Regions from separate parts of the Exiguobacterium sp. RIT452 genome, predicted to be linked through region 2. Evidence: riboswitches for the same ligand, from Rfam matches in the RefSeq annotation. Region 2 holds a riboswitch; each other region holds the start of a gene.
The links. Region 2 has a riboswitch for thiamine pyrophosphate ahead of thiD (bifunctional hydroxymethylpyrimidine kinase/phosphomethylpyrimidine kinase). Riboswitches for the same ligand answer to the same signal wherever they lie in the genome.
Positions count from the first base shown of each region.

Region 1 (7,404 bases), on a different contig from region 2:
TGGTGACGCTTCGTTTGCCCATTGCCGCAGACGGCGGATCGCTTCCTTCATCTGCTTGATCTTCTTCTGTTGTTCCTGGTAAGCATGGAATTGCTCAAGTAGAAGGCGTTCCTTTTCCTTCACGTAAAACGTGTAATTTCCCTGGTACAGCTGAATCTGACCCTCCTCCAGTTCAGCGATGCGCGTCACGACCGCATCAAGAAACACACGATCGTGGGAGACGATCAGGACAGCCCCGGCATAATCAGCTAAAAAGGATTCCAGCCACTCGACGGCGTCTAAATCCAGATGGTTTGTCGGTTCGTCGAGGATCAACAACTCCGGCTCGGTCAACAACATCCGTCCGAGGCAGATTTTTGTCTGTTCGCCGCCGCTGAGCTGCTCAAACGGACGATCCAAAAGGGCATGTAACTGCAAGCCGTTAATCATCCGGTCGATTTTGGAATCCAGCAAATATCCGCCTTGGCGCTCAAATGCTTCCGTCTCTTGCGTGTAGCGCTCGAGCAACTGATCGATCTGATCGATGTTTGTCGCCATGTCCCGTTCGATTTGTTGCAGGGAGTGTTGTAAACCGACAAGCGTGGCGAAGGCAGTCCACAGGACATCACGCCCCGTCATTACGTTGTCGAACACGGGAAGTTGTGCCAAATAACCGATGGAGAGCCCGCTTTTTTGATAAATCGTTCCGCTGTCTTCGGAATCAAGCCGGGCAATCAAACGTAAGAGCGTCGTTTTACCGCTTCCGTTTCGGCCGATCAAGCCGATCCGGTCTTGGTGCTCGATAAAGAGGGAGACGTCCGTTAAGATATCGTCGCCTCCGAATTGTTTTGTCAGGTGTTGGATGTCGCAGATCATCATATGAAATATCCTCTCTGGCGCATCAAAAAAAGGAGAGCGCAAACAGCACTCTCCTTGACTCGTGGAAGATGCGCTTTGCTTTATTTTTCAGGTATTGGGTTCGTTAAAAAAGGGCAGACTAGTCCCTTAGAACGCCATTCCATGAAAAATCGCGCGCAACAGATACAGTTGTTCCATCAACCAATGCTTACACGCAGCAAAACCCATGTCTTCACACCACCTTTTCCGATTCAATACATCTATTTTACCATGCCTGACAGAAAAGAAAACGTTAATCTTTATTTAAACAAGCCGGCAATCGAGTTGAAGAATGCACTGAGACCATCAAACAACTTCGCAAAAAATCCTTTTGTCTCTTCTGAGGTCGCGAAGGCCTGGATATCTTGTCCAGCATCTTTCAGTCCACTCTCGATTTGACCCCAGTTCAGGTCCGCTTGTTCCATTTGATTAAACAGTCCGGTCAACCGGTCCATCTGAGCATCGGATAAATTGATGTTATTGTTTTGGATGACTTGGACGATGACGTTTTCAATTTCGACCTTCGTTTCCGGCTGTTGTTTCGCGATTTCCGCTTTGATTTCATTCATCAAGTCGGCGACTTTATCCGTCCCGACCGTTTTCCCGACATCGGATGTCACAGAGAGTTCTTGCTGGGCAAGGTCTTTTCGTTCATCCGTCAGTTTGATGCCGGTCTCGGCAGAGGTTTGATCGTACGCTTTCATGATCCCGGTCAAAGCCGAAGTTCCGGTTACCTTGTACGGGGACGTGATCGTAATGTCCGCATCCGTTACACCCGCCGTGACGAGGGCGTTGAGGTACATGTCTTTTGTGACCCAGGTGATGTTTTCGGTCGCGACAGATAATCCATCACCTTTTTCCGCCAACTCAATTTTAGCGGAAGAGTACATGCCGCCACCCCGTTGTGATTGGGGAATATTTTTCCCGAGATATTTTTCTTCATCGGCAGATGTTGCGATAATCGGAGTGATGCCTTCCGGTGCATTCAAGCGGGACAAGACCCACGATTTATCCTTTGCCCCAAGGGATTCGCCAAGGGTGACGATTGTTTTGTCAACCACTTGCTCAGCAGATGCGGCCGTCGGTAGCAGTAAGGTGGTAGCAAGTAAAGCAGATGCCGTCCATGTGATTGTTTTATTCATAAAAGTTCCTCCATAAGTTAAGTATCAGGTACTAAATTTAGTCTAATCGACCGGCGACAGAAGAGAATCGGTCTCAAGGACGAGCCGCCATCCACCTTCCGTCATGTTCATTGTACAAAAAAAATGAGCGAAATGACGAGAAAGGATCAATTCCACATCAAATCATGATAAACTCAAAACAAATCAAATAGCGACCACTAGGGGAGTCAGTAGGCTGACTGAGACGACGGAGACGTTCGGACCCTTTGAACCTGATTAAGTTTGGACTTACGGAGGGAAGTGGCGTGGACGATCCTCTTTTTATGGTCTTTTCACGTCATGCCTGACATCGGGTGTGGCGTTTTTTTGATTAACAAAGGGGGAAACGACATGACATTCAGTGAAGAAATCCGGCAAGCGGCACAACAGTATTGGGACAGCAGCTTTAGCCATCCGTTCGTCACAGGGATCGGAGACGGCACTTTGCCGCTAGCGAAGTTCCGCCATTACGTCCTGCAAGACGCCTATTACTTAAAACATTTTGCGAAAATCCAGGCCCGCGCTGCTTCGAAAGCCCAAGATTTTGCGACGATCGCTGAACTGGCGGAGCATGCGACATCGACGTATGCCGCAGAACTCAGTCTGCACCAATCGTTTTTTGAACCGCTTGGGATTGCAAGCGAGACGCTGGCTGAGTTCGAACCGGCACCAACGGCTTATGCTTATGTGTCGCACATGCATCATGCGAGTGAAGGGACGCTGGGGGAGACGATTGCCGCTATTTTACCGTGTTATTGGCTTTACTATGAAGTCGGACAGCAGTTACAAGGCTGTACGCCGGATTCTCCAATCTATGCGCAATGGATTGCGACATACAGTTCCGAATGGTTTGAACGGGTCGTCTTTGAACAAGTTGATCGTCTGAATGATTTGGCGGAGCGGGCAAGTGCCGAAGAACGGGAACGGATGAAACAACATTTTGTTAAAAGTTGTTATTATGAATTGATGTTTTGGCAGATGGGGTGGACGGAAGAGACGTTTGAAAAACAGTACATGCAGACGATGGAAATCACATCATCGAAGTAAGGAAAAACGTTTAAATCAACAAACACCGGATCCGACGATAATCGGATCCGGTGTTTGTTGTCTAAAAAAATAACTCAGCTGTGTCGTTCAATCAAATCCGCCAGACGTTGTTTGACGGCAGTCGGATTGGTTAAATCCTGATTGGATAACGAAAGTTTTGTCATCGTCTCGTCCGTACCGGCCATTTCACTGAACAGTGAACCAAGACTGTGCGCACGGCGGTCGATCTGGACGACGATATCGATGCCCGACCGGTCTTGTAACAGGATGACTTCGATTTCGTCCAGTTTATGGGCATAATGGGTGCCGCGTGCTGAATACTCGAGTTCTTGCGCGATCGGCAGATCTTTCCGGAAGCGGCCCGGTAATTTCTCTGTATCGGCTTTCTTTAAACGGAATCCGAGGTCTTCCATCGCTTCAAGGATGACCGATTGGTAGTCATTGGCTTTGACGACGACAGCATCGTGGTCAGAAGGGTCAACCGCCTGCGCGATATCAAGACCCGTTTCAATCCACGACTTGGATTGGCTGACGGAGAGCGGCGTATTGAACGGTACTTGGAGCGTGAACGGAATTTCGCGTTCGACACCTGCTTCAATCGTAAACGGGGCTTCGTTTAACGCAAACCGATCCAGTGTGAATGTCGTAAATGCCGTACTGTCGCCGACTTCTTGTTTGTATTGGGTATTGAAGGCAAGATAAATCCGGGCGATTTCCTGATCGACGCTGCCGCCTTTGATGTGGACGACGCCCGTGATCGTTCCACCGGGTTCACAGTGATCTTGTTCGAGTCGTGTATCGACCGTTGCGGCACCGATGCCGATTTGTGAAAGAATTTTTTTGAACATGTTGTTTTCCTCCTAAAAAATGAAGTATGAGCACTGAACAATAAAGCTTGCTTGCTTGTCGAACGCGGGTGAATTTGCTACAGTTTCGAAAGACCAAACAAAAAAGGACGGGACGATACGTGGAACTAGACCAATTAAAAGACCTGCTTATCAAAAAGCTGCAGGCAACTTCACTCATACACGCGACGATTAGCGGTCCGCGCCAAAAATCAAACGATCTGCGTCGAATCAAGTTAAAACCGATTCTACTTAGAGATACGTATGCAATCCAGTTAGAGTTTCAACATGAACGGATCATTAAGCATGAGAATTTAAGTATAGAAGAATTTATTTTGCGAATGGACGATTATTTTAACGAATTTCGTCAATTTTTATTCCGTTTTGAGACGGAAGAACTTCAATTCCAACTGTCGAAGAAGATGAAAGTCTCGCTGAAGACGACGGTTAAAGAACCGGTGCAGGCGGAATTATCGCATAACCGGAAAAAGAGTCATCTGCTCGAAGACGGCATTCCGGTTCCTTTTCTGATTCGGCTCGGTGTCATGACGGAAGACGGACAAGTCAAACGGCAAAAATACGACAAGTTCAAACAGATCAATCGATTCCTCGAATTTGTCGAAGACAGTATCGCAGTTTTACCGAAAGGACGGACGCTACGGATTTTAGATTTTGGATGCGGGAAGTCGTATCTGACGTTCGCCTTGTATCATTATCTGAAAGTCGTCAAAGGATTTGATTTAAACATCACCGGTCTTGATCTCAAAAAAGAAGTCATCGAAGAGTGTACGGCGATTGCCGCTGATCTTGGATATGACGATTTGACGTTCCGAGTCGGCGATGTCCACGATTACGATCAGGAGACAGAAGTCGATTTGATGGTGACACTGCATGCCTGTGACGTCGCCACCGATGTCGCCCTCGCTCGCGCAGTGGATTGGAACGCCTCAGTCATTCTTAGTGTTCCGTGCTGCCAAAAGGAACTGAACCGCCAGTTGGATTGTTCACCGCTCGACGTGATGCTCCAGCACGGCTTGATCAAGGAAAAGTTTGCCTCACTCGCAACGGATTCGATCCGTGCCGAGTTATTGTCACTCGTCGGCTACGATACGCAGTTGCTTGAGTTCATCGATCTGGAACATACACCAAAAAACGTGTTGATCCGAGCGTATAAAAGTCAAAAACAACCGACTGACGAAAAAATCGAGCGTTATGTGGCATTCCGGGATCTCTTACAGGCAAAACCGTTTTTGGAACGTGAATTGAGCGGCAGACTTGGACAGATTTCATCGAAACTCGTACAATAAAGAAGACAACGATTTTAAAGGGGGAACAAATACAATGGATTTCCAAATGTATTTTGAAGATGTCGTTCAGACGGCACGTAAAGAAGCGGCAGCAGCCGGCTTTGAAGAACTAACGACGGTCGAGAGTGTCGATGAGGCGATGAAACGCGAAGGACTGACACTCGTCCTCGTCAACTCGGTGTGTGGATGTGCCGGCGGCATCGCACGTCCGGCAGCCGCTTACATCAACCGGATGGAAGGCGTCAAACCGGATCATTTCGTCACAGTGTTCGCAGGACAAGACCGGGAAGCAACAGACCGGGCACGTGAATACTTCGAAGGGTATCCGCCGTCATCACCATCATTCGCATTGATGCAAGACGGAAACATCTTGTCGATGGTCGAACGATTCGACATCGAATCCTTTACGGCGGAAGAAGTCGTCGAGAAATTAGAATCGCTGATTGAAATCTACGCTTAATGTGTGATCAAGAAGAGACCGACTCCACTGTCGGTCTCTTTTTTATCGTTCGGTTGAAATCAGATAGAGAAAAAAGGACTGTCTACAAATAAATGTAAGCGGTAACAATGGTTTTGATTAATCATAAATGATGAATAAAAAAGAATTTTATGCATTATTTCAAGATTTTTATGCTTTACAATGAATAAATATTCGTATATTCTAAAAACAATAAATCAGGTCAGGCTTTTTAGTATTGAATTAGAAAAAAACATAAGTCATACTATTGTTAAAGTTCTGACAATTGAGCGTTGGAAGGGGAATTTATTCATGAAAAAATTAGTAGCAACGGCAATGGCAGGCATTCTCGCAGTCACGATGGCAGCATGTGGTGCATCGGAAGAATCGACAGGCGAGACGAACACAAGCGATAAAGTATTGACGATGGGAACGTCAGCGGATTACTTCCCGTTTGAATACATCGACACGGCGAAAGGTGACGAAATCGTTGGATTTGATGTCGCGATCGCAAAAGAAGTCACGAAAAATCTCGGCTACGATCTCAAAATCGAGGACATGGAATTTGGCAGTCTGCTCGGAGCGCTCAGCTCGGGACGTGTCGACTTCGTCATGGCGGGGATGACACCGACGGACGAACGGAAAAAGAACGCTGATTTCACGGACATTTATTTTGAATCAAAAAACCTCGTCATGACAAAAGATAAAGCAATCACGGCGGATGATGAGTTAAAGGGCAAAAAAGTAGGTGTCCAGCTCGGATCGATTCAAGAAGCGTTGGCAAAAGACCGTTACAAAGACAGTGAAGCGGTCTCGTTAAACAAGATTCCGGAAATCATTCAAGAATTGAACACAGGCCGGATCGACGCGCTGATCATTGAAGACGCCGTCGCCGTCAAATATATGGATCAAGACGAGTCGTTGAAAACATATGAAATCAAGGAAGATGGACCAACCGGTTCTGCTGTCGCCTTCAAAAAAGGAGACAAGATGCGTGACGAGTTCAACGCTGAGTTGAAAAAGATGATCGACAATGGTGACATCGACAAACTCGCAGAAGAATGGTTCCAAAAAGAAGCAAAATAAGAGTAGTGCATAGGGGTGGGGGTAACCTCATCCCTTTTGTGCGACGTTAGGAGATTGGTTATGATAGACTTTACAAAGATTCAAGATTCAATCCCATACATCCTGCAAGGGATTCCGGTCCTGTTCCAAGTTGTGGTCGTCGCGGCAATTGCCGGGATGCTGATCGGAATCGTGGTCGCCGCCCTGAAAATCACGAAAAACGGATTCGTTCGGTTCATCGGTCATGCCTATACGGCCGTGTTCCGCGGAACACCGCTCATTTTACAGTTGGCGATCATTCACTTTGGTTTACCGCAATTGACGGGGTACGTCACAACCGGTTATCAATCGGCGATCATCGCCTTTTCCTTAAATTCGGGTGCGTACATCTCGGAGATCATCCGGGCCGGAATTCAAGCCGTCGACCGCGGACAATGGGAAGCGGCCGATGCACTCGGAATTCCGTACATGAAACAACTGCGTTCAATCATCTTGCCGCAAGCCTTTAAAAACATCCTGCCGGCACTCATGAACGAAATGATCACGTTGACGAAAGAGTCGGCGCTGATTTCGACGGTCGGTGTGCTTGATGTCATGCGCCGGGCGCAGGTCGTCGGGGGAGAAAAGGCATTATACTTCGAACCGTT
Region 1 covers NZ_QXJB01000001.1:277,065-284,468, forward strand. Annotated here, with positions in the region: gene abc-f (ribosomal protection-like ABC-F family protein) at 1-858, opposite strand, end outside; gene D3D03_RS01410 (DUF1002 domain-containing protein) at 1,137-2,018, opposite strand; TPP riboswitch at 2,208-2,313, shown strand; gene tenA (thiaminase II) at 2,388-3,083, shown strand; gene D3D03_RS01420 (sporulation protein) at 3,158-3,931, opposite strand; gene D3D03_RS01425 (class I SAM-dependent methyltransferase) at 4,051-5,235, shown strand; gene D3D03_RS01430 (BrxA/BrxB family bacilliredoxin) at 5,270-5,695, shown strand; gene D3D03_RS01435 (transporter substrate-binding domain-containing protein) at 6,005-6,778, shown strand; gene D3D03_RS01440 (amino acid ABC transporter permease) at 6,839-7,404, shown strand, end outside.
Region 1: linked by a shared signal. The riboswitch ahead of tenA (thiaminase II) and the one ahead of thiD (bifunctional hydroxymethylpyrimidine kinase/phosphomethylpyrimidine kinase) in region 2 are both predicted to bind thiamine pyrophosphate.

Region 2 (7,404 bases):
GACCGGTACATCGAACAGTATTATTTTTCCACTTCAAAAGCTCATGATTTACGCCGATTGCTCAACGCTTCGAATCAAACGCCGGGAGCCGTCAAAGATTTACTGATGCGAAATGATGCGTGGGAAGCGGAAATCGAAAAAGTCTTTACCGTCTATGAACAAGATAATCCGCAGGCCGCCAAAAGATTGGCGAAGCAAACGACGCAAACGACCCAAACAATACTCGAGGATCTTTCGCAAATAAAAGACAAGTTATATGGTGAACTGGAGCAAAAACTGGAATTGACGACGGAGATGACGACAGAATACAAACGAATGTGCTTTAGTTTATCAATCTTAGCCTTTTTACTTGTTGCGACGACTATCATCGTCTTCCATCGCTCCAAAAACGCTTCTTAAAACAAAAAAACACGTATCGGATACGCCGTTTCTTTTCATGGCATATTCGATACGTGTTTTTTTTAGTGTGTTGCTTTACCTTCATTGACGTGCTCCATCGCCAAATGAACAAGAGAGGAGACATGGTAGTCATCAAGTGAATAATAGACAACTTTGCCTTCTTTTCTATATTTGACCAATCCTTGTTTCAACAAGGTCCGCAGATGGTGAGAAGCGGTTGCAATCGAACAGTCGACTGAAGCCGAGACGTCACAAACACACAGTTCATCCTCAACAGTTAAGGCGTACGCAATTCGTAACCGCGTCGCGTCTGATAAGACTTTAAACAGTTTTCCGATTTCAAGCGTCGGAATCGTATCGACGACCTGTTCAATTTCTTTGGCGCGTTTCGCATCAATGGCAATCGTTTCACAACGGGGTGCTTCCATTGTCATCACCTCTTTCCTTCCAATTGCACCACCGTTTTGTCTCAATTGCAAGCAAATGAAATCAAGCATGAGCTTTTGGTCAGAAGAGCTGAATCAACACTCTGTTTGCAACGAAGTCTGATGTCTTTACGAAATCATCGTTTATGGTGATTTCGTCTCGTGATCGAGTAAAAAAGCCAACCCCCTAAAAAATTTCCGATATCCCAGACAATTCGATTGTTATCGACGGCCCGGACGCCAATATCGATGATGCCTGTACTCGTCAACCGTTCCCGGTATCGTCTCCGCAACAGTTTGGGCAACGGCAGACGCAACATGACCCGGTAGTAAAGATCCAGATGGGTATGACCCCAAATCTCTGTCGCAATGGAGCTTGTTTGAATGAATAACGATCGTTTATACCGTTGTTGATATTTATTTTTTAACAGAACGGCTAATTGATAAGAATAACGATTGGGAAAAGGAAACAGTACTGCCCCTAAATGATATTTCCCACGATTATCGACCCGAATGATTTGTGGTTCGATTCTGTATCGAATCCACCGTCCCCGAAATCGAATAGACTGCCATTTCACGTACATCACCTCTCAGGTGATTATACCCTGTCTGAAACGCTCTGATGCACCTGTTTGGCGGCTTCTAGAAATTCTCTCGTCGCCCGTTCGACATCCGGTTGGGCAAATAACGCGGAGACGACGGCAAATCCATCCACCGCCGCCCCTACTTCTGAAACATTTTCCAGCGTGATGCCCCCGATCCCGACCAACGGAAGCTCAACCGCTTGCCGGATTGCATGCAATGTCTCTTTCGACATGAACGTCGCATCGTTTTTGGTTGCAGTCGGGAAAAGCGAACCGACACCAAGATAATCCGCCCCGTTTTGTTCCGCCGAGATGGCTTGTTCGACTGTCGAGACCGAGACACCGATTGTAGCGGTCGGCATGAGTCGACGGGCTTCGGATAACGGAATGTCTTCCTGCCCGATATGCAGTCCTGCCTGCACGAGCTGCGCGATATCGATCCGGTCATTGATGATAAGCGGAACCCTGTACCGGTCCGCGAGTGCTTTCAGTTGAGTGGCCGCTTCTAGAAATTCCTTTCCGGAGGCTTCTTTTTCCCGCAATTGAACGATCGTCGCCCCGCCCTTGATCGCCGCTTCCACTGCTTCGACCAGCCGGGGTCTGGATTGAAGACGTGGATCCGTCACGGCATACACTAAATAATCAGGCTTCATTAAAGTGCACCTCCCGGAGTGTCTCCTCTGTCATCAAGCTGACGGCATTAAACAAACCGGTCCGAAAATCACCGATTCCTTTTTTCTCATCCGCCTGCTCCCCGGCTTTCCCCATCAAATAGGTTCCTAAAGCAGCAGCTTCAAAACATGCATAACCAGTCCCTAACAGCGTCGCAATCAAAGAAGCTGTCATACATCCCGTCCCCGTCACTTGACCGAGCCGTTTCGTTCCAACATCAAGATGAAGCTCGTGCTGTCCGTCCGTCACGAAGTCAACCGGTCCTGTGACCACAATGACTTGATTGGATTCGGCCGCAAACACCCGGACTGCATGAAGATCAAGCGATTCTCCTTCGGCGACGTCGACTCCCTTTGTTGTCGTCGCCTGCCCAAGTAGCGTTTTGATTTCTGAAGCATTTCCTTTAATCACCGTAAATTGAATCTGTTGCAGCAATTCCTTCATAAAATCCGTTCGTAAAGTAGTCGCACCTGCTCCGACCGGATCCAAAATGATCGGTTTCCCTAAACGATTGGCGGTTTTACCTGCCAACAGTTGCGCCTTTCGCATCGCAGGATTCAGCGTTCCTGTATTGATCACGACGGCATCGGCAAGTGCCACCATCTCTTCAACTTCTAACAAATCGTCCGCCATGACAGGAGATCCGCCGAGTGCAAGTGTCATATTGGCACAATCATTGATGGTTACGGTATTCGTCAAATGATGGATCAATGGTTTTTTTTCCTCAATGGTTCGTAACATGATTTTCCCTCCAGAATTCATAAAAGTGATGCGTCGGTCCAATCCCGTGACCAAGCGCAAAACCATGACGAATCGCTTCCGTCACATACCGCTTGGCATGGGCTACACTGTCGGTAAGCGAGTCCCCTAACGCAAGGCGTGCTGCAATCGCAGCTGACAACGTACAGCCTGTCCCATGTGTATGCAGACGATCCAGACGCTCCTGCTCAAAGAAATGATGTTGACCTTGAGTGTATAAAAGATCCGTGGCTTGTTGCCCTTCCAAATGTCCGCCTTTCAGCAAGACGGCATCCACCCGTTGTTTAGACAGCTCGATTGTGGCCTGCCGCATCTCCTCGATCGATTGAACCGGATAACCGATCATCCGCTCGATTTCCGGAATATTGGGCGTCACGAGTGTCGCGAGCGGTAACAGTTCCTCCATCAATGCCTGCTTCGCATCCGTCTGCAGTAAATCGTGCCCGCCTTTCGCGACCATAACCGGATCTAAAATGATCGGAACGCGACAGTGCTTGAGTTGTTGCGCGATGACGTGGATGGTTTCTTGATTCGAGACCATCCCGATTTTGACGGCATCCACACGAATATCTGAAAAAATCGAGGTGAGTTGTGCCTCGACGAGCGCCGGCGACACATCTTCAACCGCCTGGACCCCCAACGTATTTTGGGCAGTGATTGCTGTAATGACACTCATACCGTAGACACCAAGGGCGGAGAATGTTTTTAAATCTGCCTGGATTCCCGCTCCACCACCAGAATCAGATCCTGCAATCGTCAGTACATGTTTCATATCGTTTCCTCACTTTCGTGTGAGCAAATCTAAGGAGAGAAAACGGACGACAAAACAAAAAGCGCCGTCCGCTGTAAAAAAGCAGACGACGCCATGAACGACCGGTTATACCGGACGATACTTTCATGTCTTCGATCTCAACTTTCCTACGCTGGTATTATCCAGTTCAGGTGACAGGGTCGAAAACAGAATGGTTTTCCTCTCAGCCGGACTCCTCCAGCTCCCCTAGTTGCTCGTAATAATATTCTTTTTCACTGTAGCACAGCCATAAAAAAAAAACGAGCCGAAGCCCGTTTTTAGAAATATCCGAGAGGATTGACCGTATTCGCCGGTCCTGTCGCACTATACTGGTATCCACCAACATGTAACTCAAAGTGAAGGTGTGGACCCGTTGAATTTCCTGTGCTTCCAAGTGTTCCAAGTGATTGTCCTTGTGATACGGTTTGACCCGCCCCAACAGATAACGAATTCATATGCGCATAAACCGTCGTATACACTTGTCCATCCAGGAAGTGTGAAATCATGACATGATTTCCGTATGGTCCGCCACTTCCGGCTGTAATGACTGTTCCTGCTGCTGCTGCGCGAATCGGCGACCCGACAGGACCACGGATGTCGACTCCATTATGGAATGTATACCCATTTACACCACTTGCTGGTCCGAATCCTTGTGAGACACCACCGGCTGCCGGTCGAATAAACTTCGCCGATCCAGCAGGCACACTGACGACAGGTGCAGGACTGTCTGCTTTTCCAGTCGACTTACGTGTCGTGTCAGCCGCTGTTTTTGAGGCTTGTTCAGCTGCTGCTTGTTCAGCCGCCGCTTTTTCTGCTGCCGCCTTTTCTGCTGCTGCTTTCGCTGCGGCTTTTGCTGCCGCAATGGCACGTTCCTGTGCTTCCAGTGTTGCCTGTAATTCTTTTGCATCGAGTAGCTCTGTCGTAAATTTCACTTTCCCTTTACGCAGCTTTTTCAACGTTGCACTTCGCTCTTTCATCTGCTGTTTCAACTGTTTCTTTTGAACAAGTAAAGCTTCTTTTTCTTGAACACGTTCTGCTTTTTTCGTAACAAGTTCAGCTTTTGCTTCAGCTAATTTTTCTTGTGTTTCCAAATACGACACGATCATCTTATCATCTTGTTCAGCGATCTTTTTTCCTGCCATGACACGACTGAACAGATCCCCTAAGTTTTTTGATCCAAAAATGACTTCTTCCCATTTAATTGAATTCCCATCATTTTCTTGAAGAACCCGTAACCGATCTCCGAGCAATTCCTCTTGCTTGGCTAACATTTCTTCATAACGAATAATCTCTTGTTCAAGATCTTCAATTTGCACATTCAACTGACGAATTTGCTTATTTTTTTCCGAAATCCGGAAGATGTTTTCATTAATCGCAGCATCAATTTTGTTAATTTCTTGTTGTTCGCTGGATATTTTAGCTTCCTGTTTTTTGATGGCTTTTTCCAACTTACGCTGTTCTGCTGCATTTTGCGATTTTTTCTCTTTAATCGTCGCAGCATTCGCTGAAATCGGTACACTTGTAAACAATAATGTTCCGAATAATACCGTTGAAAGTAATTTTTTTAACATGTATGGTTTCCTCACTTATGTATAAATTCTTATTTGAAAAGCATTTAATTCGAAGTATTTCTCTCTGAGATTGATTATATCACCGGGATAGTTTCAGTAACGTTTCATTTGTGTTTCAAGTGAAAACGTTTTTTTGTCATATTCACGTATGACAGTAAACCGCAAAAAAAAAGAAACCCTTGCCGAAGCAAGGATTCCTGTGGATTTTTATAACATAGACATTGGATTAACTGTATTTGCTGGACCGGAAGCACTGTAGCTGTATCCACCTACGTGAATCTCGAAGTGCAGGTGAGGACCTGTTGAATTCCCTGTGCTACCGAGGGCTCCAATTTGTTCCCCTTGACTGACACGTTGTCCTGCACGAGCATTTAATGAACTCATATGGGCATACACTGTCGTATACGTTTTTCCATTTAACTGGTGTGCGATCATGACGTGGTTTCCGTACGGTCCACCACTTGATGCTGTAATGACAGTCCCCGTTGCTGCTGCAACGATTGGTGTTCCGACGGGTGCACCAAAGTCAATTCCGTTGTGGAACGAGTAGCCGTTTGAACCATTCGCTGAACCATATCCTTGTGTGATTGATCCACTTGTTGGATGAATGAACAGAGAAGATGATGATGGAGCAGGTGCCGGTGCTGGTTCCGGTGTCGGTGTCGGTGCTGGCGTTGCTTTTGGTACTGTTACGGCTGGTGCAGATTGTTTCGTTGAACCTGTCGCAGGTGCCGACGATTTCTGATTCGCTTTAGCTTCAGCTGCTGCTTTTGCCGCCGCTGCTTCAGCCGCCTGTTGCTCTGCCGCTGCCGCTTGTGCCGCTTGAGCTTCCGCACGTGCTTTAGCTTCCCGTGCTGCTTGAGCTTGACGCTCTTTCTCGATTCGTGCTTCACGTTCGCGTGCTGCTTTTTCCGCTGCAATCGCTTGTTCCTGTGCAATCAAGATTTGTTGAACTTCTTTAGCGTCCATCAACTGTGTTTCAAATTTCTTTTTCTGTTTTCTGAGTTCTTTCAAACGTTGGTTACGTTCTTTGATCTGTTGTTCAAGTTCTGCTTGTTGACGTTTCAGTTCTTGTTTTTCTGTCACTAGTTTTGCTTTTTTATCCTTTAGCTCTTGTTGAGCAGCTGCTAATTTCTTCTGTGTGTTTTGGTAATCAGTGATCATCTTATCATCTTGTTGTGAAATCGATTTTCCTGCCAAAACACGGCTGACGAGATCGCCTACGTCCTTAGAACCGAAGATGACTTCTTCCCATTTAATTGAGTTTCCGTCATTTTCCTGCATGACGCGTAAACGGTCACCCAATAATTTTTCTTGTTTTTTCAGTTTTGCTTTATACTTCTCGATCTGTTTTCCCAGTTCAACAATTTCAGCTTCCGTTGCTTTAATTTGACGATCTTTTGCTTCAACGGCAAACATTTTTTCGTTTAATGCTTGATCTAAACGATTCACTTCTTGTTGTGTTTTTGAGATTTTTTGACCTTCTTGATTAACGGAGGATTCTAACTTTTTCTGAGTTTTAGAGTTTTCTTGTTGCTTTTGTTCGTTTTTGGCTTTTTGTTCACTTAAATCATCTGCTGATGCAAAATGAGGAGTTGATGAAAGGACAAGTGCGGAAACGATGAGCGACGCGAACGTTTTTTTCATGTAGTAATCCCTCTTTTTCTGTGTAGTTTATATAAGTAATTTAGTCGTTTTATTTAAATTTCATAATAGTTTTTAAAAATTATAAGAACGTTTTTGATTATAGCATCCATTCTGCCTCTATTATATTTCAGTGGTATGTCATTTTTGATAAGTTCTCTTTTCGGGCTTTGGCAACATCTTGATTGGTTTCTCGTCGTTGCGTGTTGTGGAAGAGTTTGACACACTAAGACTATGGAAGTAAAGGAGGAACTAGTTATGCATTTAGATCATACCGGCATTGCCGTTCGCGACATGCAAGAAGCCATTACGTTTTATACCACTATCTTAGGCGGGACATTGATTCGTGAATACTCGAATCCAACTCCAGGTGTTGCCTCAAATATCGCTGTCATCGCCTTTGAGGATGCCCACATCGAACTGTTGACACCAACAAGTCCTGAAAGCCCGATTGCCCGATTCTTAAAACAACGTGGAAAAGGGGTACACCATATCGCCTATCGCGTTGATGATTTAGATCAAGCCATCCAAGAAGCCAAGGAACGCGGGATTACGTTCTT
Region 2 covers NZ_QXJB01000005.1:99,779-107,182, reverse strand. Annotated here, with positions in the region: gene D3D03_RS12090 (CHASE3 domain-containing protein) at 1-399, shown strand, start outside; gene D3D03_RS12085 (ArsR/SmtB family transcription factor) at 462-827, opposite strand; gene D3D03_RS12080 (hypothetical protein) at 962-1,402, opposite strand; gene thiE (thiamine phosphate synthase) at 1,423-2,061, opposite strand; gene thiM (hydroxyethylthiazole kinase) at 2,051-2,821, opposite strand; gene thiD (bifunctional hydroxymethylpyrimidine kinase/phosphomethylpyrimidine kinase) at 2,805-3,611, opposite strand; TPP riboswitch at 3,738-3,848, opposite strand; gene D3D03_RS12060 (murein hydrolase activator EnvC family protein) at 3,908-5,200, opposite strand; gene D3D03_RS12055 (murein hydrolase activator EnvC family protein) at 5,408-6,847, opposite strand; gene D3D03_RS12050 (VOC family protein) at 7,103-7,404, shown strand, end outside.

Region 3 (7,404 bases), on a different contig from region 2:
ATCCATGACGAGATGATTGTCTATCGTACGGTGGAATACTTAGAAGGGTCAGATGAATCAATAGAAAAGACGTATTGGAGTGATGGGGAAACGGCTCAGCCTTTAAAAGCATTGAATTCGATCATTGCCAACCAAACCGAACTAAGTGAGGATGGGACAAAACTGATCATGCTTGAAGGGGATTCGGATCAATCAAGCTGGATTGTCTATGATTTAGCATCAAAGAAATCAGAAAAACACTCGATGGATATCCCGTTAGTAACAGACAAGTTTGGATTAGGCTCTTACACTGAGCTTAAAGATGATTTGATTTACACGGCGAATCGAATCGATGATGGTGTCATCAATATCCGTATTGTTGATGCCGTATCAGAACGTGTTCTGTATGAGGGAAATATTAAAGACAAACTGAAACGAAAAGAAACGTCGTTAAATTCACTTATTCTTAATTGATTGATCTCTTACGTTCTACACAAAAACGCAATCTGAAACTCATGACGAGTTCCGGATTGCGTTTTTGTTTCATTGATACGATTTGATGAGGATATCTTGTTTCGTGTAGTAACTCCACGTCAGGTCTTGCGATTCGACCTTTTTCGTCGTTACGGCAACGAACTTATTTTTACCGGTGTAGATCCCGACGAAGTTCGGTGCCTTTGCTTTTTTTGCTTGGACGAATAACAAGTCGCCCGGCACCGCTTTTTTAAGTGTGACGGTCTTGAGCGGCATCGCGGCTTGTTTCGCAATCGTCCGTTCGAGTGTCAGACCGCTCTTTTGATAAACATATTGCGTGAAGCCAGAGGCATCAAACCCTTTTGTTGTCGTGCCGCCTTCTTTATACGGAGTCCCGATCAGTGATGTCGCCAGTTTAGCGATCGCTGCTTTCTTTTTCGCGAGTACTTTTTCCGACAACGGTTTTTTCGTTTCAACTTTTGTTGGTGTCGCAGCAGATGTTGCGACCGGGCTGACCGTCGCCGTCAGTAACAGGGCAGTCAACGGAAGGGCATAATACGATTTCATAATAAAAACTCCTTTAAGTAGTTGGGATCAAGTGCTGTTTCTACCGTACCATGCCGGTTTACAGATAAAGAAACAAATTGGATACTTTTACCTAACAGTGTTGTAAGGTTTGGTCTGAGTAACCGTCGGCTTTAAGTTCCGGATGCAACAAAAAGACTTCTGTTCCGTATGCCACAAGTGATGGCACCATTCGAACAGAAGTCTTTTGGATGTTATGCCCGCTGATCGAGTCGGTGACTGACAGCGGTCAAAGCAGCTGCGAGTAAGGCGACGGCACCGCCAACAAGCGCGATATTCATGATCGGACCGTTCGCATAGACGAGTCCACCTAAAGCAGAACCGAAGGCAATCCCGACATTGCTTGCGACCGGCATCAAGGACGCGGCCAGCCCTTTTGCTTCCGGATTAAACTTCTCTGCCAAATCAATCAGATAGATTTGTGTTGAGGTCGTTAATAAAATCGACATCAAGGACATCAAGGCAATGTTGATCAGCCCCAGCGAAACGGACGCTGTCGTCACGTAGAGGGCGGCGAGTACAATCGCCTGAACGATGAAGACGAAACGGAGACGACCGATCGGGTTCCGGCTGGCGATTTTCCCGGCCAAGATGTTACTGAAGATCGAGACAACACCATACGCGAGCAAAATCGGACTGATCCACGTCGACGGCAATTTCAACTCCAGCTCAAGAACCGGGACGAGATACGTATAGACGACGTACGTCGCACCGAATCCAAACGACGGGATGAAAAAGGCAATCATGATCCGCGGATTGGCGAGTAGACGAAGTTGATCGCGAATCGAACTGGTCGCCGTTGATTGTTGGACCGGAACGACTTTGAAGACACCGACTAACGCAATGACGCCAAGTGCACTTGTCAGCCAAAACGTTGCGGCGTACCCGGCATGTTGACCGATGAAGGTACCGATTGGAACTCCCAAGACGTTCGCAAGGGTAAAACCGCCGAAGATGAACGAGACGGCGACCCCGCGTTTTGCAATCGGGACACTGTCACTGGCGACGACCATCGCAAGCGAAATCAGGACGCCCGTCAAAACAGCCGTCACGATCCGGGTCAATAATAAGATTTCGTAATTCGGTGCAATACTGCTGCAGACATTCAGCAAAATCCAGACGAAAATCAAGCCAAGCATTAATTTACGCCGCTCGAGATGTCCGGTCAGTGACATCGTAATCGGTGTCCCGATGGCGAAAGCGATAGCAAAGGCAGAGACGAGTGTCCCGGCTTTCGCGATCGTAATGTTCAGACCGTCTGCGATTTCGGATAAAATCCCGACGATGACGAATTCGCTTGTTCCGAGGACAAAGGTCAACATGGATAACGTTGCGATCAACAGCCAGTCGGTTTGACTCAAACGAGTCGATGATGATGACATACACATTCCTCACTTCTAGCGCCTGTGCGCAAAAAACTATCGTGTATCAGAATAGCATGATTCAAGTGGTGCGGAAACAGGATTTAGAGGAAGGTGAAAAAGAAGCATTATTGCGAATAGCACGTCAATTTCACTTGGCGGAGATTCGGGTATACTGAAGAAGTAAAGACAACTAAAAAACATGTAAAGGACGTGACGGAACATGCAAGCAACAGTCACTTGGAACCACAAGATGGGATTTAGCGGCGAGACCGAATCCGGACATCACTTAGCGATGGACGCAGCACCGGATAACGGAGGCGACAATCAAGCACCACGCCCGACGGAGCTGTTACTCCACGCCGTTGCCGGTTGTACCGGCATCGACATCGTCTCGATTTTAGAGAAGATGCGTTTGACGTTGACCTCATTTGAAATGGACATCGAAGGGGAACGGGCAGACGACCATCCGCGCCGCTTCACGACGATTTCGATCCATTACCGGCTTGAAGGCGATTTACCGGAAGATAAGGTCCGTCGGGCGATTTCATTGTCAAAAGACAAATACTGCTCCGTCTCCCAATCGTTGAACGCAGAAATTGAAGTCTACTATTCAATCAACGGCGTCCGAAACGAGGAACCGATTTGAAGCTGTTTTTCCCTGTTGTCTTCGCAACTGTCCTGTTGTCCGGTTGTGCCGACGAGACGGTGAAACCGGACGAACCGGCACCGAAGCAAGCCGAAGAAACAAAACAGCCGAAACCACAAAAACCGGAGCAACCGTCTGCCCGGGAACAAGTGGAAAATGAACTTAAGCAGACGGTCTCTCAGATGTCGACGGCGGAAAAAGTCGATCAACTGCTCTACATCGGTGTGGCCGGAACAGCATTGACGGAAGCGGATCGCCGGCTGTTGCAGCAACATGCGCTGGGTGGAGTGTTGTTACTCGGCGGTAATATCACGTCATCCGGCCAACTGAAGGCATTGACGGCTGACATCAATGAAGCGCAAACGTCGGATCAACGGGCATTCGTCGGTTTTGACGAAGAAGGTGGACGGGTCAGCCGGGTTCCGGACGCACAACTCAAACTGTCGCCGAGCCTGGCATATGGTCAAAAAAATGATCCGGAATTAATGGAAGACGTCGGGCAGACGCTTGGCTCCATTTCCCGTTTTTACGGATTCAACATGGATTTTGCACCGGTCCTTGACGTCAACAATAATCCGGCGAATCCGATCATCGGCGACCGGGCGCTCAGTGCGGACCCGCAACAAGTGGCACGACTCGGTGTGCCATTGATGCAGGGAATGAAGGAAGAAGATATCGTGCCGGTCGTCAAACATTTTCCGGGACACGGAGATACGACCGTCGACTCGCATGTCGGTCTGCCGCGGGTCGATGCGACGAAAGCGGAACTTGAGCAGACGGAGCTGGTCCCGTTTAAACGGGCGATTCAAGACGGGGCTGAAATGGTCATGGTCGCGCATATCCTGTTCCCGGCTCTCGACAAAAATCGACCGTCCTCGTTATCGAAAGAAGTCATGACCGGTGTGTTACGGAGTGAACTGAAATTTGATGGTGTCATCATCACGGATGATCTCGTCATGGGAGCCATCACAGAACGGTACGGATTAGCTCAAGCGGCAGGTCTTGCACTTGAAAACGGTGCGGATATGGCGATGTTTTCCTCACCCGGCGCGTACGCGTCCGTTCACAAGGAAATCATGGCGCGGATCAAACAAGGGAAACTGTCGACAGCCGATCTCAACCAGAAAGTCATGCGGGTCTTACGCTTAAAACAAACGTATGACTTGTCGCAAACGAAACGTGTCGACGAATACCAACGCTTGATCGAGCAGGTCAAAGCGGTCGAATCGGACATGCGACACTAATCAAGGGTGGAACTAATCGGACTACCCGTGGTAAACTACAGACGTACCACACAAATAAATATCTACACTAGGGGAGTCTCGCAGCAGACTGAGACGGAAGTATCCGGACCCTTTGAACCTGATCTAGTTCGTACTAGCGGAGGGAAGTGGTATCCGATCATCTATCGAGGGAACGCCAAGCGTCGCCCTTTTCGTAGGACCACTCCATCAGTTCATGGGGTGGTCCTTTTTCGTGTGGAAAGGAGGGGGAACGATGTCACATTTACACCTGATTACAACCGGACGCGACAGTAAGGAAGTGCTGGAACAGACCCTTCCGCAGCTCGCACTGTCCGTCGATCGCATCCACTTACGGGAGCCAACCTGGTCAGTCCGGGAATTGGTTTCCTGCATTGATACGTTGCTCGACCAAGGAGTCCGCGCAGACCAGTTGGTTGTCCATGACCGGCTCGATGCTGCACTCGTCACCGGCACGACCGTCCAGTTGACACGCCGCAGTCTGTCGGTCGAGCGTGTCCGGGCACAGTTTCCGACGATCTCCATCGGTCAATCGGTTCACTCGTTGACCGAAGCGATGGTGGCGGAACAAGCCGGCGCCGATTACGTGATGTACGGTCATATTTTTGAGACGGATTCGAAACCCGGCGTGGCGCCAAGGGGGCTCGATGCGTTACAGCAAGTCGTCGACTGGACATCGATCCCGGTCATCGCCATCGGCGGAATCAAACCGGAAAATCTGTCTGATGTCTTAACGACCGGGTGTAGCGGAGTTGCCGTCCTGTCCGGGATTTTGGGACAAATCCATCCGGCGGAAGCAGCCGGACGGTTCCGGGCGGTGATTGGACGATGAAACAACCGGATGTATTAATCGTCGGTGCCGGTATCATTGGTTTGACGCTCGCCTATGAGTTATTAAATCGGGGGCAAAGTGTTCGCGTGCTCGATCAGTCGGCAGTCGGACAAGGCGCGACACGGGCGGCAGCGGGGATGCTCGCGACGGACGAAGAACTGTCGGAACCGTTACATGCGTTAGCGGCAGTCAGCCGTGTCCTGTATCCGCAGCTTGTCCGTCAATTGTTCGACGAGACCGGGTTGACGAGCGGTTATCTCGAACTGCCGTTTCAGCTGCGCCAGGCAAAGCAAACCGTCCAATTTGAACGGGTCGGTCAAGTCGATCCTCCGTTGCTTGTCCGTGCGTTACGGCAAGCGATTGAACAGCGGGGTGGCGTGATTGAAGAACAGGTAAGTGTCTTGCGTCTTTTGCGGGACAGCGGGACGATAACCGGGGTGGAGACAAGCCGGGGACAACAGGTTGGTCGGCAGGTCGTCATCGCCGGCGGACGAGGATCGGAACCGTTGTTGCAAACGATCGGGATTCCGATTGATACGCTTCCGGTCAAAGGTGAGTGCCTATCTGTCCGTCTCACAACCGGTCGACTGGAGCAGACTTTGTTTCATGAGACGGTGTACCTTGTCCCGAAAGCAGACGGACGGATTATCATCGGCGCAACGGAACACGTTGGTGAGGAATCGACGACGGTCAACGCGGGCAGCATCTCGGACCTGTTGGCGGCAGCAATTGACGTGTATCCGCCGATCCGTGATGCGGCACTGGTTGACATCTGGTCCGGTGTCCGGCCGCAGACCCGTGACGGCTTACCGTATCTTGGACGGGTCAAAGGAATTGACGGTTTGTTGGTCGCGACGGGACATCACCGGCACGGCATCTTGCTCGCTCCGGTGACGGCACAAGTCCTCGCCGATTGTGTCATGAACCGAAAACCGGAAGTTACGCTGGAGGCATTTTGTTGCAGACGACACGAGGAGGAGAATACATGCAGATCCGATTGAATGGGAAAGACTATCCACTGGCGGAACAAACGAAGACGCTACACGACTTGATTCAGCAGTTGAACATCGATGAAGAGGTCGTCATCATCGAACAAAATCATCAAATCATCGACCGGTCCCGGTATACGGACACGAACGTCCAACCCGGTGATGTCGTTGAAATCGTTCATTTTGTAGGAGGCGGATAACATGTTAGAAATTGGCGGAAAAACATTTGCATCACGATTATTACTCGGAACGGGAAAATACCCGGACGCTGAAACGCAACAACAAGCGGTCGAAGCATCGGAAACGAACATTTTAACGTTTTCCGTCCGGCGTCTCGATGTCTTTGCGAAGGAACAGACGAATCCACTTGCGGCACTCGACTTAAGTCGTTATGACCTGTTGCCGAATACGGCGGGCGCAAAAACGGCGGAAGAAGCCGTCCGGCTGGCCCGGCTCGCCCGGGCATCCGGCATGTGCGACATGGTTAAAGTCGAGGTGATCGGTTGCGACAAGACATTATTGCCGGATCCGATCGAAACCTTACGGGCGGCAGAGGAATTAATCAAGGACGGTTTCATCGTCTTGCCGTATACGTCGGATGATTTGTTGCTCGCCCGTCGGCTCGAGGAACTGGGCTGTCACGCAATCATGCCGGCAGCGTCACCGATCGGTTCAGGGCAGGGGATTTTAAACCCGCTTGCGCTCAGTTTCATCATCGAGCAGATGACGGTCCCGGTCATCGTGGATGCGGGGATTGGTTCACCGGCTGACGCGGCTTACGCGATGGAGCTCGGTGCCGACGGTGTCTTGCTGAATTCTGCGGTCGCCCACGCCACCGATCCGGTCAAGATGGCACAGGCAATGAAACTGGCGGTCGAAGCCGGGCGCCTCGGTTTCGAAGCGGGACGGATCGAGAAAAAACGGTATGCGACGGCAAGCAGTCCGACGACTGGAATCAGCCGTCCATGACGGACCGCTACAGCCGCCAAATCCGCTTTCGTCCAATCGGACAAGACGGACAAGATCAACTGGCTGAGCGCCGCGTCGTCATCATCGGTCTCGGTGCGCTCGGAACAGCCAGTGCGGAACAGCTTGTCCGGGCCGGTGTCGGACGGGTGACCCTGATTGATCGCGATTACGTCGAGTGGAGCAATCTTCAACGGCAACAATTGTACACGGAACGGGATGCCCGGGAACGGTTGCCGAAAGCGGTCGCAGCCAAGCAACGGCTTTGCGAAGTCAATTCTACGGTGACGATCGAAGCGATTGTGGA
Region 3 covers NZ_QXJB01000001.1:528,079-535,482, forward strand. Annotated here, with positions in the region: gene D3D03_RS02665 (hypothetical protein) at 1-453, shown strand, start outside; gene D3D03_RS02670 (C40 family peptidase) at 523-1,020, opposite strand; gene D3D03_RS02675 (MFS transporter) at 1,233-2,426, opposite strand; gene D3D03_RS02680 (OsmC family protein) at 2,623-3,048, shown strand; gene nagZ (beta-N-acetylhexosaminidase) at 3,045-4,292, shown strand; TPP riboswitch at 4,352-4,454, shown strand; gene D3D03_RS02690 (thiamine phosphate synthase) at 4,546-5,142, shown strand; gene D3D03_RS02695 (NAD(P)/FAD-dependent oxidoreductase) at 5,139-6,143, shown strand; gene thiS (sulfur carrier protein ThiS) at 6,128-6,331, shown strand; gene D3D03_RS02705 (thiazole synthase) at 6,333-7,100, shown strand; gene D3D03_RS02710 (ThiF family adenylyltransferase) at 7,097-7,404, shown strand, end outside.
Region 3: linked by a shared signal. The riboswitch ahead of D3D03_RS02690 (thiamine phosphate synthase) and the one ahead of thiD (bifunctional hydroxymethylpyrimidine kinase/phosphomethylpyrimidine kinase) in region 2 are both predicted to bind thiamine pyrophosphate.